One region of the Rhizorhabdus sp. GW822-FHT03C02 genome, then DNA from elsewhere that is predicted to be linked to it. Evidence: predicted binding sites of a transcription regulator. Region 1 holds the regulator's gene; each other region holds the start of a gene.
What was found. Region 1 encodes LexA, which represses DNA repair genes until DNA is damaged. Its sites were predicted from a motif close to GTTCCNCNCTTGTTCT; they were not measured.
Positions count from the first base shown of each region.

Region 2: AC1RM6_RS22105 (ATP-dependent helicase) is a predicted target of LexA. The motif match lies at 2,743-2,758, and genes of this name have one in related genera.
Region 3: AC1RM6_RS18745 (DUF6771 family protein) is a predicted target of LexA. The motif match lies at 1,761-1,776, and genes of this name have one in related genera.

Region 1 covers NZ_JBXANN010000006.1:208,484-213,546, forward strand. Annotated here, with positions in the region: gene gltX (glutamate--tRNA ligase) at 1-672, opposite strand, end outside; gene AC1RM6_RS16980 (ComEC/Rec2 family competence protein) at 641-2,887, shown strand; gene lexA (transcriptional repressor LexA) at 2,881-3,555, opposite strand; gene AC1RM6_RS16990 (molybdopterin molybdotransferase MoeA) at 3,613-4,800, opposite strand; gene moaC (cyclic pyranopterin monophosphate synthase MoaC) at 4,797-5,063, opposite strand, start outside.
Region 2 covers NZ_JBXANN010000010.1:134,790-139,852, reverse strand. Annotated here, with positions in the region: gene AC1RM6_RS22135 (hypothetical protein) at 1-284, opposite strand, end outside; gene AC1RM6_RS22130 (hypothetical protein) at 281-655, opposite strand; gene AC1RM6_RS22125 (JAB domain-containing protein) at 652-1,227, opposite strand; gene AC1RM6_RS22120 (hypothetical protein) at 1,176-1,682, opposite strand; gene AC1RM6_RS22115 (hypothetical protein) at 1,703-2,056, opposite strand; gene AC1RM6_RS22110 (helix-turn-helix domain-containing protein) at 2,090-2,632, opposite strand; gene AC1RM6_RS22105 (ATP-dependent helicase) at 2,762-5,041, shown strand.
Region 3 covers NZ_JBXANN010000007.1:228,484-233,546, forward strand. Annotated here, with positions in the region: gene AC1RM6_RS18740 (radical SAM protein) at 1-1,276, shown strand, start outside; gene AC1RM6_RS18745 (DUF6771 family protein) at 1,551-1,751, opposite strand; gene AC1RM6_RS18750 (transglutaminase-like domain-containing protein) at 1,971-2,759, shown strand; gene AC1RM6_RS18755 (polyhydroxyalkanoic acid system family protein) at 2,786-3,088, shown strand; gene AC1RM6_RS18760 (helix-turn-helix domain-containing protein) at 3,265-4,875, opposite strand.

The sequences.
Region 1 (5,063 bases):
GACATGGGTGACCCCCATGTCGTGATCGTCGACGACGACCGCGAGCATATAGGTGGGGGTCCCGTCCGACCGCAGCAGGATCATGTCGTCGAGTTCGGCATTCTGGACGGTGACCGGCCCCTGGACCTGGTCGTCGATCGTGGTGGCGCCGGTCTGTTCGGCGCGCAGGCGCACGACGAACGGCTTGCCTTCCTGCTCGGGGCCCGGCTGGCGATCGCGCCAGCGCCCGTCATAGCGCATCGGCAGCTTGGCGGCCTTCTGCTGCTCGCGCATCTCGGCGAGTTCCTCGGGGGTCGCGTAGCAGCGATAGGCATGGCCGCTGGCGAGCATCGCGTTGGCGACCTCGGCATGGCGTTCGGCGCGGGCGAACTGGTAGACTTCCTCGCCGTCCCAATCGAGCCCGAGCCAGCGCATACCGTCGAGGATCGCGTCGATCGCGGCGTCGGTCGAGCGCGCGCGGTCGGTGTCCTCGATCCGCAGCAGGAAGCGTCCGCCATGATGCCGGGCGAACAGCCAGTTGAACAGCGCGGTGCGCGCGCCGCCGATGTGCAGGAAGCCCGTCGGCGACGGTGCGAAACGGGTAACGACAGGACGGTCTTGCAGGCTTGCGTCCACGCGCGGATTCTCCAGTATCGGCGCGATGGCCAGCGAAATCGACGCCGCCCCTAGCATAGCCGTTCGGCGGCTTCAAACCGGTGCGCTCGCGCGTGCCGGCGCGACGCCGGCCCGGTTCGGGCGCGCGATCGAGACGTGGCTCGAGATCGAGCGCGATCAGATCGCCTTATGGCTGCCGGTCGGGCTGGGCGCGGGGATCGCGGCCTGGTTCGTGCTACCCGACCGGTTCGCCTGGAGCGGCGCGGCGGCGGTCTTCGCCGGTATCGCGCTGGGGGCGCTGTTGATCGGGCGCGGTACCCGCGCCCCGCGCGGAATCCTGGTGCTCGCGCTGGCGATGCTGGTCGGGCTCGCGATCATCTGGACCAAGGCGAACTGGGTGGCGGCGCCGCGGATCGACCGGCCGACGGTCGTCAGCTTCGCGGCGCGGATCGAGGCGGTCGATCCGCTGCCGGCGCGCGATCTCGTCCGCCTGCGGCTCGCGCCCGACCCCGGTTCGGGCCTGCCGCCGCGGGTGCGGGTCAATGTCGATGCCAAGGAACTGCCCGCCGAGGTGCCGGTCGGATCGCGGATCGACCTGCGCGCACGGTTGTTGCCGCCGGCGCCGCCGATGGTGCCCGGCGGCTATGACTTCGCGCGAGCAGCCTGGTTCCAGGGGCTCGGCGCGACCGGCAAGGCGATCGGGAAACCGGTGCTGCATCCGGCAGCGGAAGCGGGCTTCTGGTCGTGGCTGTGGAACCTGCGGGTGCGGATTTCGGCCCATATTCGCGATTCGATCGCCGGCGAGGGCGAAGCCGGCATCGCCACCTCGTTCGTGACCGGCGATCAGGGCGGAATTCCCGAAGCCGACAACGAGGCATTGCGCCGGGCCGGGCTGGCACATCTCCTGTCGGTGTCGGGACTGCACGTCTCGGCGGTGGTCGGCGGGATGATGTTCGTCGCCCTGCGGCTGCTCGCGCTGTCGCCGCGGCTGGCGCTCCACGCACCGCTGGTGCTGATCTCGGCGGCGATCGGCGCGCTCGCCGGCGTCGCTTATACTTTGCTGGCGGGCGCAGAGGTGCCGACGATCCGCTCGTGCGTGGCCGCGCTGCTGGTGCTCGGCGGGATCGCGCTCGGGCGCGAGGCGATGACGCTGCGCCTCGTTGCCGCCGGTGCGCTGATCGTGCTGCTGTGCTGGCCCGAGGCTCTGGCCGGGCCGAGCTTCCAGCTGAGCTTCGCGGCGATCGCTTCGCTGGTCGCCTTCCACGAACATCCCCGCGTCGTCGCCTTCGGCGCACGGCGCGAGGAGGCCTGGCTGTGGCGGATGGGGCGGGCGGTGCTGCTGCTGCTCGCGACCGGGCTCGTCACCGAACTCGCCCTGAGCCCGATCGCGCTGTTCCACTTCCACAAACAGGGGCTCTATGGGGCAGCGGCGAACATCGTCGCGATCCCGCTGACCACCTTCGTGGTGATGCCGCTCGAGGCGTTCGCGTTGCTGCTCGATGCGGTCGGGCTCGGGGCGCCGGTCTGGTGGCTGACCGGCAAGACACTGTCGTTCCTGCTGTGGATCGCCCATGCGGTCGCCAGCGCGCCGGGCTCGGTCGCATCGCTGCCGTCGATGCCGTGGGGTGCGTTCGCGCTGATGGTGGCGGGCGGGCTGTGGATCGTGCTGTGGCGGACCAGGGTGCGGCGCCTGGGCATGATCCCGCTCGCGGCCGGGGCGGTGTGGAGCTGGCTGACGCCGGCGCCCGACCTGCTCGTCACCGGCGACGGCCGTCATGTCGCGATCCGGACTGGCGACGGCGGGATCGTGTTGCTGCGCGAGCGCGCCGGCGACTATGTGCGCGACGCGCTCGGCGAGGCGTCGGGGGTCGAAGGCGAAGCCCCGCCGATCGACGCGCTGTCGGGCGCGCAGTGCAACCGCGACCTGTGCATGAGCGAGATCGGGATCGATGGCCGCCGCTGGCGCATCCTCGCGACCCGTAGCCCCTATATGATCGACATCGGAAAAATGAACCTCGCCTGCCGGCAGGCGGATATCGCGATCAGCGACCGCCGTTTGCCGCGCAGCTGCAACCCGCGCTGGCTGAAGGCCGATCTGCCGTTGTTGCGGACCACCGGCGGGCTGGCGATCCGGCTGCCGTCAGCCGCGATCGAAACCGTCGCCGAGCATGTCGGGGATCATCCCTGGACGACCTTCAGGCGCCCCGAGCGGGAGCGGCCACGACCGAAGGCGCGGCATCTGCCGCTCGCCAATGTTCCCCTGCGGCCGCAGCCGCACGGTAAGCCTCAGTAGCGGCGCAGCAGTCCGGCGAGCTTGCCCTGGACCTGGACCATTTCGGGGGCGTAGCGCTGCGGGTCATAGGCGCGGTTGGCCGGGTCGAGGCGGATCATCGATCCCTCGCGGCGGAAATATTTGAGGGTCGCTTCGCTGTCGGCGATCAGCGCGACGACGATGTCGCCGTCACGCGCGGTCTCGGTGCGGCGGATCAGCGCATAATCGCCGTCGAGGATGCCGGCTTCGACCATCGAATCGCCCGACACCTCGAGCGCATAATGTTCGCCCGAGCCGAGCAACGCGGCGGGGACCGACAATGTGCTGTGCCCCTCCATCGCTTCGATCGGCATGCCGGCGGCGATCCGGCCGTGCAGCGGGATTTCGAGAACATTCTCGTTCGCGGCCTGCAACACCGGCGGCGCCGATTTGCGGGTCGGCGCGGGCGGCGTAGCCTTGGTGGCGGGGGCGGCGATCTCGGGCATCCGCACCACTTCGAGCGCACGGGCGCGGTTGGGCAGCCGGCGGATGAAATTGCGTTCCTCGAGCGCGCTGATCAGGCGGTGGACGCCCGACTTCGATTTGAGGTCGAGAGCCTCCTTCATCTCCTCGAACGAGGGCGAAACCCCGGTCTCGACGAGCCGGTTATTGATGAAGCAGAGCAATTCATGCTGCTTGCGTGTGAGCATCGCAGGCACCCCGTGGAGGAACGAATATGGAACATCTAGGCAACTTCCACGAAGCTGTCAACCAAGCGTAACGATCTCGACTATGTCGCCGCTGCGCGCCGCGGCGGCGCGGGCGGGGCGGACGATCAGCGCGTCGGCCAAGGCGAGCGCGAACAGCGCCCCGCTGTCCTGGCTGTGGACCGGAGTGACGATGCCGCCATGATGGCGCGCGCGCAGATAATCGGCGCGTTCGCCGACCGGCGGCAGGTCGACCGCGAGCCGCGCAGGGGTGGTTACAGGCAATGGCGATGCCGCGCCGAGCATGTGCGCGACCAGCGGCCGGAGGAACAGGGTCGCGGTGACGAAACTCGATACCGGATTGCCGGGAAGCCCGAGCACGACCGCCTTGCCGAGGGTGCCGACCATCAGCGGCTTGCCCGGCCGCATCGCGATCCGCCAGAAGTCGATCGCGGCGCCGGCCCGTTCGAGCGCGGGCCGCACGAGGTCATGATCGCCGACCGAGGCGCCGCCGCTGGTGACGATGATGTCGGCGTCGGCCGCGAGCGCGGTGAAGGCGGCGGCGATCGCGTCGAGATCGTCGCGGACGATGCCATGGTCGCGGACCTCGACCGGAAGGCCCGACAGCATCGCCTGGAGCATCGGCCCGTTCGAGGCGGGCAGCATCGCACCGCTGGTCGGCGCGCCGGGCGGCACCAGTTCGCTGCCGGTCGAGAGGATCGCGACGCGCGGGCGTCGGCAGACGTCGAGCGTGCCATGGCCGCCGGCGACGGCGAGGCCGATCGTCGCCGGGCGTATCGCGGTCCCGGCGGAAACAAGCACATCGCCTGCGGCGAAATCGCTGCCCGCGGTCCGCACGAACGTCCCGGCGGCGGGCGGCGCATCGCCCGAGACGGCCAGCCGCTCGCCCTCGCGTGCGGCATCCTCCTGGATCAGGATCGTGTCGGCGCCGACGGGGAGCGGGGCGCCGGTGAAGATGCGGAAGGCCTCGCCGGTACCGATCGCCGCGCCGGGTGCGGACCCTGCGGCGCTTTCGCCGGCCATGGTCCAGGGGCCGGGCAGGTCGGCGAAGCGGATCGCATAGCCGTCCATCGCCGACAGGTCGGTGGCGGGCTGGGTGCGGCGGGCGCGGATATCGGCGGTGGCGTAGCGGCCGATCGCGTCGACGACGGCCACGGTCTCGACCGGCAGGGCCGATGCCAGCGCGAGCATCCGGGCCTGCGCGTCGGCGACCGGCAGCAGGCTCATCCGGCCTTCCAGTCGCCCGAGCGGCCGCCGGTCTTGGCAAGCAGACGGACGCCCTCGATCCGCATGCCGCGATCGAGCGCCTTGGCCATGTCGTAGATGGTGAGCAGCGCGACCGAGACCGCGGTCAGCGCCTCCATCTCGATCCCGGTCGTATAGGTGGTGGCGACGGTCGCGGTGGCGCGGATGCCGTCGGCCTCGATCGCCAGGTCCACGGTGACCCCGGCGATCGGCAGCGGGTGGCACAAGGGGATCAGGTCGGCGGT
Region 2 (5,063 bases), on a different contig from region 1:
TGCATCCCACAGGCGGCGGTGCGGGGATCGACGGCGTGCCGGTGCGCGAGCGGCTGGCGCAGCAATTCGAAGCGCGCGCCGATGCGATCGAGGCGGCGCTGGTCAGGCGCAACGCGCTCGCGGCGACGGTCGATCGCATTGCCGAGCGGGTCGAGCGGAGCATTCCGCCCATCGAGCCGCGGTCGCGCGCCGATCGGCTTTCGTCGACCGCCGATATTCTCGTTCAGATGGATCGGCTGATCGATCGCCTCGATGCGCTCGGGCTGGGAATCGCCGCGGCTCACCTGTCGATGGCGGCGGAGACGATCAGGGCGGGAATCAGCTCGGCCGAGAAACTGTCGAGCAACGCCTCGAGCAGGTTGCGGCCCGACGCCGACAACTGAACGAACACCCGCCGACCATCGCCGATATCTCTGGTCCGCAGGACGAGCCCGCGTTCGGACAATATGTCGAGCCAGCGCAGCGATGTCGTCGGCGAGATCGCCGCGAGCGCGCCGACGCTCGACGTCTTCACCCGGACGCCGCGCGCCTCCGATGCATAGAGGTCGAGCAAGATATCCCACGCGGGATCGCCGAACAGGTCTTCGCCGAACATGTCCTCGCGCCGGCGCCGTGCGGCGAGGATGGCGATGGCGAGATCGGTCCGCGCGTTCATAGCAGCCCTTCGGCCTCGAGGCTGGCATAGCCGCCGCGGGCGATGATCAGATGGTCGAGCAGCTGGATGTCGAACAGCCGCGCGGCGTCGGCGATTTCGCGAGTCACCCGGACATCGGCGCGGGTCGCCACGGGATTGCCCGAAGGGTGATTATGCGCGCAGATCAGCCGTGTCGCGCCGAGCTCCAGCGCGCGGCGGACGATGTCGCGTGCGGATACCGGTGCGGCGTCGATCGATCCGCGGCCGATCAGTTCGTCGGCGAGCAGCCAGTTGGCGCCGTTGAGGAACAGCACGCGGAAATTCTCGATCGGCTCGTGCGCCATCGTCATCATCAGATAGTCGATGGTCGCACTGGCGCTGGGAATGACCGGGCCATGATCGAGCTGGGCGGTCAGGATGGTGATCATCGCGCGCCGGACCGATCCGATCAGCGCGATGCCGGCAGGGTCCGCGCCGGGAATGGCGAGCAGCCGCTCCGCGCTGGCGGTCACGACCGCGCCGAGCGATCCGAACTCGACGATCAGTCGCGCCGCGAGCGCTTCTGCAGAGCCTTGATCAGCATGTCGAAGAATCTCTCCGAGGATCTTCGTATCCTGGGGCGGTTTGCCACGCCGATCGCGAGCACGAGCATCTGCGGATAGAACCAGAACTCGGTGCCCTGGGAAAGAACCCGTGGCGGTACGATCTCGCCGGCCATCTTGGCCGCGAAGATCAGAACCGGAGGAATTTGAAACGCCGTCACCCATAATGGCCAATATCGATCGGAGTAGAGGGCGATCGTTCCGAACCCCGCGAGCACGACCAGTTCGACCAGGAAGCGGTGGCGGCTGATCTCGTGCCAATCGGGCGACATGGTGCCCGACGCGAGCGGGGACAGGATCGATCCGACGATGATGACCGCCACCGCGCAGCGTTCGGGCCAACCGCCGCGAACCGCTGCCCAGATGCAGATCGAGAGTTCGACCAGAACACCCAGTATTTGCCAGTTTGCGGTGGACATGAGTTGACCGCACCACGCGTTGCACATGCGGTCAACCCCTTCATCCTTCAGGCAGCGACCACAGATAGCGGTGCCGGCGCGGCCTGGGCACATTCTTCCCACGGCCCGAACATGCGTGGATCGAGGTGATTGCGCGCCGCATCCTCCGCCAGCGCCTTATGCGCCGCGACCATGTCGCCGCGTGCAGAGACCATCGCCATCAGCGACGCGGCGGCGCGCGCCATCGCATCCTGGCCGGTATCCGGGCTGAACCGGCCGCGTTCCTGAGCCGCAGGGATGAAGTCAATCAGTTGTGCGGCTTCGCGCACCGCGGCGGTGGCGGCACGTTCGGCCGAAAAAAGCCGTTCCGCGACCCCCATCACGGCTTCACGACGTTCGACGATAATCTGACGATTGAGCATTGGTCCCCCTTCGCGGAGGAATGCTCCTCCGCACTATTGCTGGTGTTGAGCTGTCCCGGACGAGCGCTCGGGCAAAAGCTGCCGGAGCGCGACGAGGCTGGCGGAGAGACCAGCGAGAACGAAGATGCAGAAGCCGCCGATCAGCGCCATCCACAGCAGACGTTCGGTGATAGTCAGTTCATTAAAGGGCCTCCGCCGGGTCCGAAACGGAAGCCGCCAGCCGCGATCGACGGGGTGAATATCCAGCGCGAAATGCGCCGGCTCTTCCCTTACCACCCCATCACTACGGCGTTCGGCTTCCACGGCCAGAATGGCGTCCGGCGCGACTTCGGCAAGCGGCAGCGGATACCTACGTAAATGGTCCGTAGTCGGCTTTTCGGCGGCCAGCAGCAGCCGTGCGGCCTCGATCCGGGTCGCAACGCCCAGCGTCTGCATCGCCTTTTCGAGATGGACCTCGACCGTGCGCGGCGAGATTCCGAGTTCGCGACCGATCTCCTTCGAGGTCATCGGTTGCGCCGCCAGCCTCAGGCACTGCCTTTGCCGGTCGGTGAGCTGGGCGAGGCGGTGGTCGTCCATGGCGCCAGTCTAGTGCAGGGCGGCGGGCGTGCAATCGCGGCGGACTTCGGTTCGCCGATTTTGCGCCGATCCGATTCCCCCGCCTGACGGCCCTTGCCCGGTGCGCCGCTGTTCCCTACCTGTTCACGCGTGACTCACGACATTCCAGCGCCCGAACCCGGCTATCTGCGCGGGCTGAACCCGCCCCAGCGCGAAGCGGTCCTGACCACCGAGGGACCGGTGCTGGTACTTGCGGGAGCAGGCACCGGCAAGACCGCGGCGCTGACCGCGCGGCTCGCCCATCTGGTCGCGACGAGGCGCGCCTGGCCATCCGAGATCCTGGCGGTGACCTTCACCAACAAGGCCGCCCGCGAGATGCGCGAGCGGGTCGGGCGGATGCTCGGCGAGGCGGTCGAGGGGATGCAGTTTCTCGGGACCTTCCATGCGGTCGCTGCGCGGATGCTGCGGCGCCATGCCGAACTGGTCGGGCTGACGCCCAGTTTCACCATCCTCGACACCGACGACCAGCTGCGGCTGCTCAAGCAGATCCTTGCCGCCGCCGACCTCGACGAAAAACGCTGGCCTGCGCGCCAGCTCGCCGGGGTGATCGATCGCTGGAAGAATCGCGGGATGGTCCCGGCCGACATCGACGCCGGCGAGGCGGAGGCTTTCGCCAATGGTCGCGGCGGCGAACTCTATCAGCAATATCAGGACCGGTTGCGCGCGGTGAACGCCTGCGATTTCGGCGATCTGCTGCTGCACATGCTGACGATATTGAAGACCCATCGCGACGTGCTCGAAAGCTATCAGCAGCGTTTCCGCTATGTGATGGTCGACGAATATCAGGATACCAACAGCGCCCAATATCTGTGGCTCCGCCTGCTCGCGCAGGAGCGCAAGAATATCTGCTGTGTCGGCGATGACGACCAGTCGATCTATTCGTGGCGCGGCGCCGAGGTGGCGAACATCCTGCGCTTCGACCGCGACTTTCCCGGCGCGACGGTGATCCGGCTCGAGCAGAATTACCGGTCGACCCCGCACATCCTCGCGGCGGCTTCGGGGGTGATCGCGCATAATGGCGGCCGGCTCGGCAAGACCTTGTGGACCGCCGAACCGGATGGCGAGAAGGTGCGTGTGGTCGGGGTCTGGGACGGACCCGAGGAGGCGCGCCGGGTCGGCGACGAGATCGAGGCGCATCAGCGCGCCGGCGGCGGGCTGAACGACTGCGCGATCCTGGTGCGCGCACAGTTCCAGACCCGCGAACTCGAGGACCGGTTCATCGCGATCGGGCTCCCCTACCGGATCGTCGGCGGCTTCCGCTTCTACGAACGCGCCGAAATCCGCGATGCGCTGGCCTATCTGCGGGTGATCAGCCAGCCGGCCGACGACCTGGCGTTCGAGCGGATCGTCAACACCCCCAAGCGCGGGCTCGGCGACAAGGCGGTGGCGAAGCTCCATCAGCTTGCGCGTGCCGAGGATATTCCCCTGACGCTGGCAGCGGCGCGGATATTGGGCACCGACGAACTCACGCCGCAGGCGCGCCGCGCGCTCGGCAATCTGGTCGGCGATATCGCCCGCTGGCGCGATCGGCTGTCCGAATTGCCGCATGCCGAGCTGACCCGGCTGATGCTCGAGGAATCGGGCTATGTGGCGATGCTCCAGAACGAGAAGTCGACCGAGGCCGACGGCCGGCTGGAGAATCTCAACGAACTGACCCGGGCGATGGAGGATTATGAGAATCTTTCGGCGTTCCTCGAGCATGTCAGCCTGGTGATGGACAATGATGCCGACGCCGACACGGCGAAGGTGACGATCATGACGATCCATGCCGCCAAGGGCCTGGAGTTCGAAACGACGTTCCTCGTCGGCTGGGAAGAAGGCGTGTTCCCCTCGCAGCGTGCGCTCGACGAAGGCGGGCTGGCCAGCCTCGAGGAGGAGCGGCGGCTCGCTTATGTCGCGATCACCCGCGCGCGGCGGCGCTGCACGATCGTCCATGCCGCCAACCGGCGCATCTACGGTCAGTGGACCTCATCGATCCCGTCCCGCTTCGTCGGCGAGCTGCCGGCGCCGAATATCGAGACCGAGACGACGATGTCGGGCGGCGAGTCGCTGTGGCGCGCGCAATGGTCCGAGCGGGCCGACCCGTTCGCGCATGTCGGGCGGGGCACCGGCCGCGGGCCGGGCTGGCAGCGGGCGAGCGCCGCCGGCGGGGTCGCGAACGCGCCGGGCGGCGGCCGGGTGGTCGAGGCACGCGCTTCGGCCGTCAGCTTCGCCCAGCCCGGGCGCAAGGATATCGCGGTCGGACAGCGGGTGTTCCACAGCAAGTTCGGCTATGGCGCAATCGCCGAGATCGAAGGCAACAAGCTGGAGATCGACTTCGAGCATGCCGGCCGCAAGCGGGTGCTCGACAGTTTCGTGAGCCTCGGCTGAGGAGGGGCGAACGGCAGGGTGT
Region 3 (5,063 bases), on a different contig from region 1:
AATCCTGCGAATGCTTACTTTGAAGAGCAACGGCCAACTGGCCTGCGACGACAGTAGCGGATACGGAATCATATTGGGCGAGGTCAGCACCGGCATCGGCTGGGACATTCGCAAAGTCATCGACGGTCCGATCTATGCGCATGTCCGCCGGTCTTTTGCCGAGGGGCGCGTGCCCTGGCCAGGCACGTGCGAAGGGTGCCACACCTTTTCGAGCGGCGGCGTCGCGCAGGACATGTTGGGCAGCCGGATCAAGTTGATGATCGAGCCAACCCTGGCATGCAACCTCGGCTGCCCGTCCTGCCAGCGCAAACGCGAGGGCAAGATACGAACCGGCAAATGGGATCTACAGCCGGCGACACTCGAAGCACTTCTGAAAAGCTGCTCGAAAAACGGCATAGAGATAGAGGAGGCGCATTATCTGGGTTGGGGCGAGCCGCTCCTCTACGAAGGGTTGGCCGACCTGACGCGTCTGGTCCGCAAATGGCATCCCCACTGCGTGCAGGAAGCTACGACCAGCGGCAGCGTCGACGTCTCCGATCTTCTGATCGACGTCGATCTCGATAAGCTGACCGTATCCTGCGATGGCGTGAAACAAGCATCCTATGAGCGCTATCGCAGGGGCGGCGACATCTCGAAGGTCTTCGCTCTCCTGGAATTCATGGCGGGGCAGGCGCAGCGACCGTTCGTCGAGTGGAAATATATCGTCTTTTCCCACAATGACAGCGACGAGGACCTGGCGGAGGCACAGCGACTGGCCGAACAGTTCAAGGTCGACTCCCTGCTGTTCATCCTCACCCATTCAAAGGGCGCTTCTACGCGCTTCACCGCGGCCAATATCGAGGAATTTCCGCTCACCTATGACCGGGCGACAGTCTCACCCGCCGCCGGCATGATGACCATCAAGCGCGCCGGACGGGTAATTGCCGATGCGTCGTCGCTCGGCGACCAGGAAAGCTTCTCCCTGTACATCGATCAAGTACAGATCACGCATAGCGACATATTGGAAGTGCGCGGCTGGAGCCTGCGCGCCGATGGTGGCTATGTCGATCGCATCGAATGCCATTTGGGCGAAAGACGGATCGGCCGGGCCGTTCCAAGAGAACGACGCACAGACGTTATCCGTGCCAGGCAATATGCGACCGGCCCGGATTGCGGCTTCTCCTTGAAACTGCCGCTGAAGCACGGTCAATTATATGAAACACTTCAGTTCACCGCCCTGTCAGGCAACCAACATCATATGTTTTCGGCCGTCTTCCGCTTCGATTCCGACTTTTAAATCCATGCCTGGAATACATAACATCGGAAAATAATCTTCCAGGACCGCCTGATTGGCAGCGTAGACGATGACATGCCGCGTCGATAGTCGCGTGTTGACCTGGCCGATATCGGCTACTGTTGTTCGCCGAGGTTCAAAAAATGCTCCGGGTTTGCGACATGCCAGCGCGAGATCCGGCACCGTCTTGTCCTCATCATGTCGCCGTCGCCATGACCTTTCCAGCCCTCCTTTCACGACCATCGTGGCATAGCTCCGAAGAGGATCGGTACAGCCATCACGCCCCGCCCAACGGCAGTTCCATCGTCCGGTCGTCGACCTCGCCCAGCACCAATCCCAGCCGGTCGGCGATCGTCCCCGCCAGTTCGTCGGCGGCGCGCAGGCGCAGATCGGGATCGGTCATCGTCAGCCCCACCCGGGCCCAGCCGGGCGCGTTCAGGATGACATCGGCGAGATGGTGGCGGGTGACTCGTTCCATGTTTCGATAAGAACAAAAAGAGAACATATCGTCAAGCGGCGACAGCGGGAATGGATGCGCAATTTTTGCTGCATCGCATCAACCGGCCTCCCCTTTTCGTGCGCGCCGCCCTATGACCGGCTGACGCCCGCCCGCTGCCCCTCCTTGCGATCGCCGATCGCATGGTGCGGACACCGATGCGGCTTCACGCGTTCACAGCGTCCAACAGCGGGAACCCCGATGCGCCTTCAGATCGACGCCGACCTTCAATATCGGCTGTGCCAGCCGACCGACCTGCTGCTGACCATCGAGGTCGCGCAGATGGTCGACCAGACGATCGTCAGCGATCTGCTGACGATCGACGGGGTCGGCCCGCTCCGCGCCACCGAGGGCGAGGACGGGATCGGGCGGCGGACCTGGATGTTCGGCCATGACTATTTCCGCGCACGTTACCAGGCGGTGGTCGATGTCGATCGCCGGCCGGTCCGCATCGACGAACTCCATATCGCCCCGCGCCGCGACCTGCCGCCCGAGGTGATCCCCTATCTCTGGCCGAGCCGCTATTGCGAATCCGACAAGTTCGAGGCGTTCGTCGCGCGCGAATTTCCCGGCGTCGACCATGGCTCCAAGCTGCTCGAAATGGCCGAGTGGATCCATGAGCATGTCGACTATCGCATCGGATCGAGCGACGGATCGACCACCGCGGTCGACGTCTTCGTCAAGCGCCAGGGGGTGTGCCGCGACTTCGCCCATCTGATGGCCAGCTTCGCACGGGCGGTGGGCGTGCCGGCGCGGCTGGTGTCGGCCTATGCCTGGGATCTGAACCCGCCCGATTTCCATGCGGTGGTCGAGGTCTGGCTGGAAAATGACTGGTATCTGGTCGACGCCACTCAGCTCGCCCCGCTCGACGGACTGGTGCGGATCGCGGTCGGCCGCGATGCCACCGACATCGCCTTCATGACTGTGTTCGGCGAGGCCGAGCTGCTGTCGCAGAGCGTCGCGGTCAGCGCACTGCCGAAACCAGACTGACCCGCTTTCCTGTCCGAGGTTGCTTCATGCCCGATCCGATCGTCATCGACATCCCCCACAAGGCCGGCCGGGCCGGCGCGCGCGCGAAGATCGAACAAGGCTTCGACCAGCTGATCGGGATCATTCCCGGCGGCCGGGTGACCGAGCATCGCTGGGAGGGCGACACCCTCGCCTTCACCGTCGAGGCGCTCGGCCAGCGTGTGGCGGCGCGGATCGACGTGCTCGACGACAAGGTCCATGCGCTGCTCGACCTGCCGCCGACGCTGGCGCTGTTCGCCTCGACGATCAAGGACAAGCTGCTCGAAAGCGGAACGAAACTGCTGCGGTGATCCGCACATGAAAAAATTCGGCGATGCCGGGAACCATGCATCCCTCTGGCGGTTATGTTCCCCGAGGTCGCTTTTAGCACCCCCCCCCCGCTCAGCGGCCTCCCTTCAGACCCGTCGGCATCCCATGCCGGCGGGTCTTTTGCCATGGTGCCGGCGAACGTGCCGGACGTTGCATGTCAGCGGCTTGCCACAGCGCGGCGGAATTCGCGCGGGCTCTGGCCCACGATGCGCCGGAAGCTCTTCTCGAAATGACTCAGATCCGCAAAGCCGACGCTCAACGCGATGTCGGTGATGTTGCGCCGGCCGTCGGCCGACAGCAGCTCGCGCGCCTTGTGGATGCGTATGTGGCTGAGCAGGGTCTTGAACGGCATGCCGATGCCGCTGCGGAACAGGAAACTCAGGTGCGACGGGCTGACATTGGCGTGCCAGGCAAGCTGCCCCAGAGCGATCGGCTCGTCATAATGCTGGCCGAGATGGACGAGCGCGCGGGCGAGCGCATCGTGGAGCCCCTGCAGCCGCGTTCCCGCTCCACCGATCGCGAACCGGACCCAGCGGTCGGCCTCGTCGGGCTCCACATTCTCGTCATCGGCTTCGCTCGCCTCCACGCCTTCTTCCTCGCAACGTTCCGGCACGATCGCGGGCGCGTGGCGGCAGATATCGCGGCGGTGGATCGGGCGCCCTTCGGTCATCGCCGCCAGCCGCGCGATCACCCGTTCGAGTTCGAACAGATTTTCGGGCCAATGATGCGCCTTGCACAAGGCGACCAGGGTATCGGTGCGCTTGTCCTCGGCACGGTAGCCGTTGCGTTCGAGCGCCTGACAGATCAGCGCGTCGATATCGCCGGCCCGATCGCGCAGCGGCGGTATCGTCGCCGACAGGAAATCGAGTTCGGCGAGCAGGGCGCGCGAAAATGTGCCATCGAGCACCCGGTCATGAAGATCGGTGGTCGTCGATGCGATCAGCCGTATCGATTGCGATTGCGGGGCTGACAGCCATTGATCGAGCCGCGACGGCAGATATTGGGGCAATTGCCGCTGCAATCGCGGATCGAGTTCGTCGACCCCGTTCAGGAACAGGGTGCCGCCCTGGGCACGTTCGACCCAGGCTCCGGGGGCGCCCCAGGGCTCGGCGCAATCGACCTGCACGAAAGCACCGGCCGCGCAGGGGCTGCAGCAATGAATCGTCGCGGCGAGCTGGACCTTCTCGGTCCCGAATTCTCCCCGCAGCAGCACCGGCAGCGCATTGCTGGCGGCAAGCTCGAGAAAGCGCTCGAGGTCGCGCAACGGCTTGCTCATGCCCACCAGCAGCAACGGCCGCCCCAGCCGCTGTTCGGACCAGCAGCGTACCTCGTAGCGCTTGACCAGCAGCCCGCAATGGCGCGCGAAATGCAGCAGCAGCTCGCGCGCCGGATCCGTGGGATCGAGCGGCGCGGGCATGACCAAACACAGTTCGCCGAGTTCGACACCGGCATAGCTGATGGGAAAGAGCAGCGCGGCTTGGTCGTCGCCTTCGTCCAGCCGCGCCGGCTTCGGAGGTGGCATGTCGGCGGGCGCCGGCATCGTCATGCCGCTCCCCGCGGGTTCACCGAGCCACTCCGACATCGCCTGTCCACCATGATGACCGATCGCCAAGGTCCCGATCCCGCGCAGGCGGATATAGCTGCTGACGGGACCCACGCGTTCGGCGAGCGCCCGCATCAGGGCATCGAGCAGATCGGGAAGGGTTCGAAACGATCCGCTGATGCTGGTCAGCAGTTCGTCACCAATATGATGCGCCGAAAATGCCACGACAATTCCCTCGAAGAAAATTGCTCAAAAGGGCAGACGGCCGCGACCCGTCCCTAATTCGGCAATGGACATGCCAAACGGACTTTCGGTGTCACGATAATATTACCTGCCCCGCAGAACATGATTAAAAAGCAATGTATCGAGTCGTGTCAACAATCATTTCAATGATTTACGGCACGTTTTTCGAT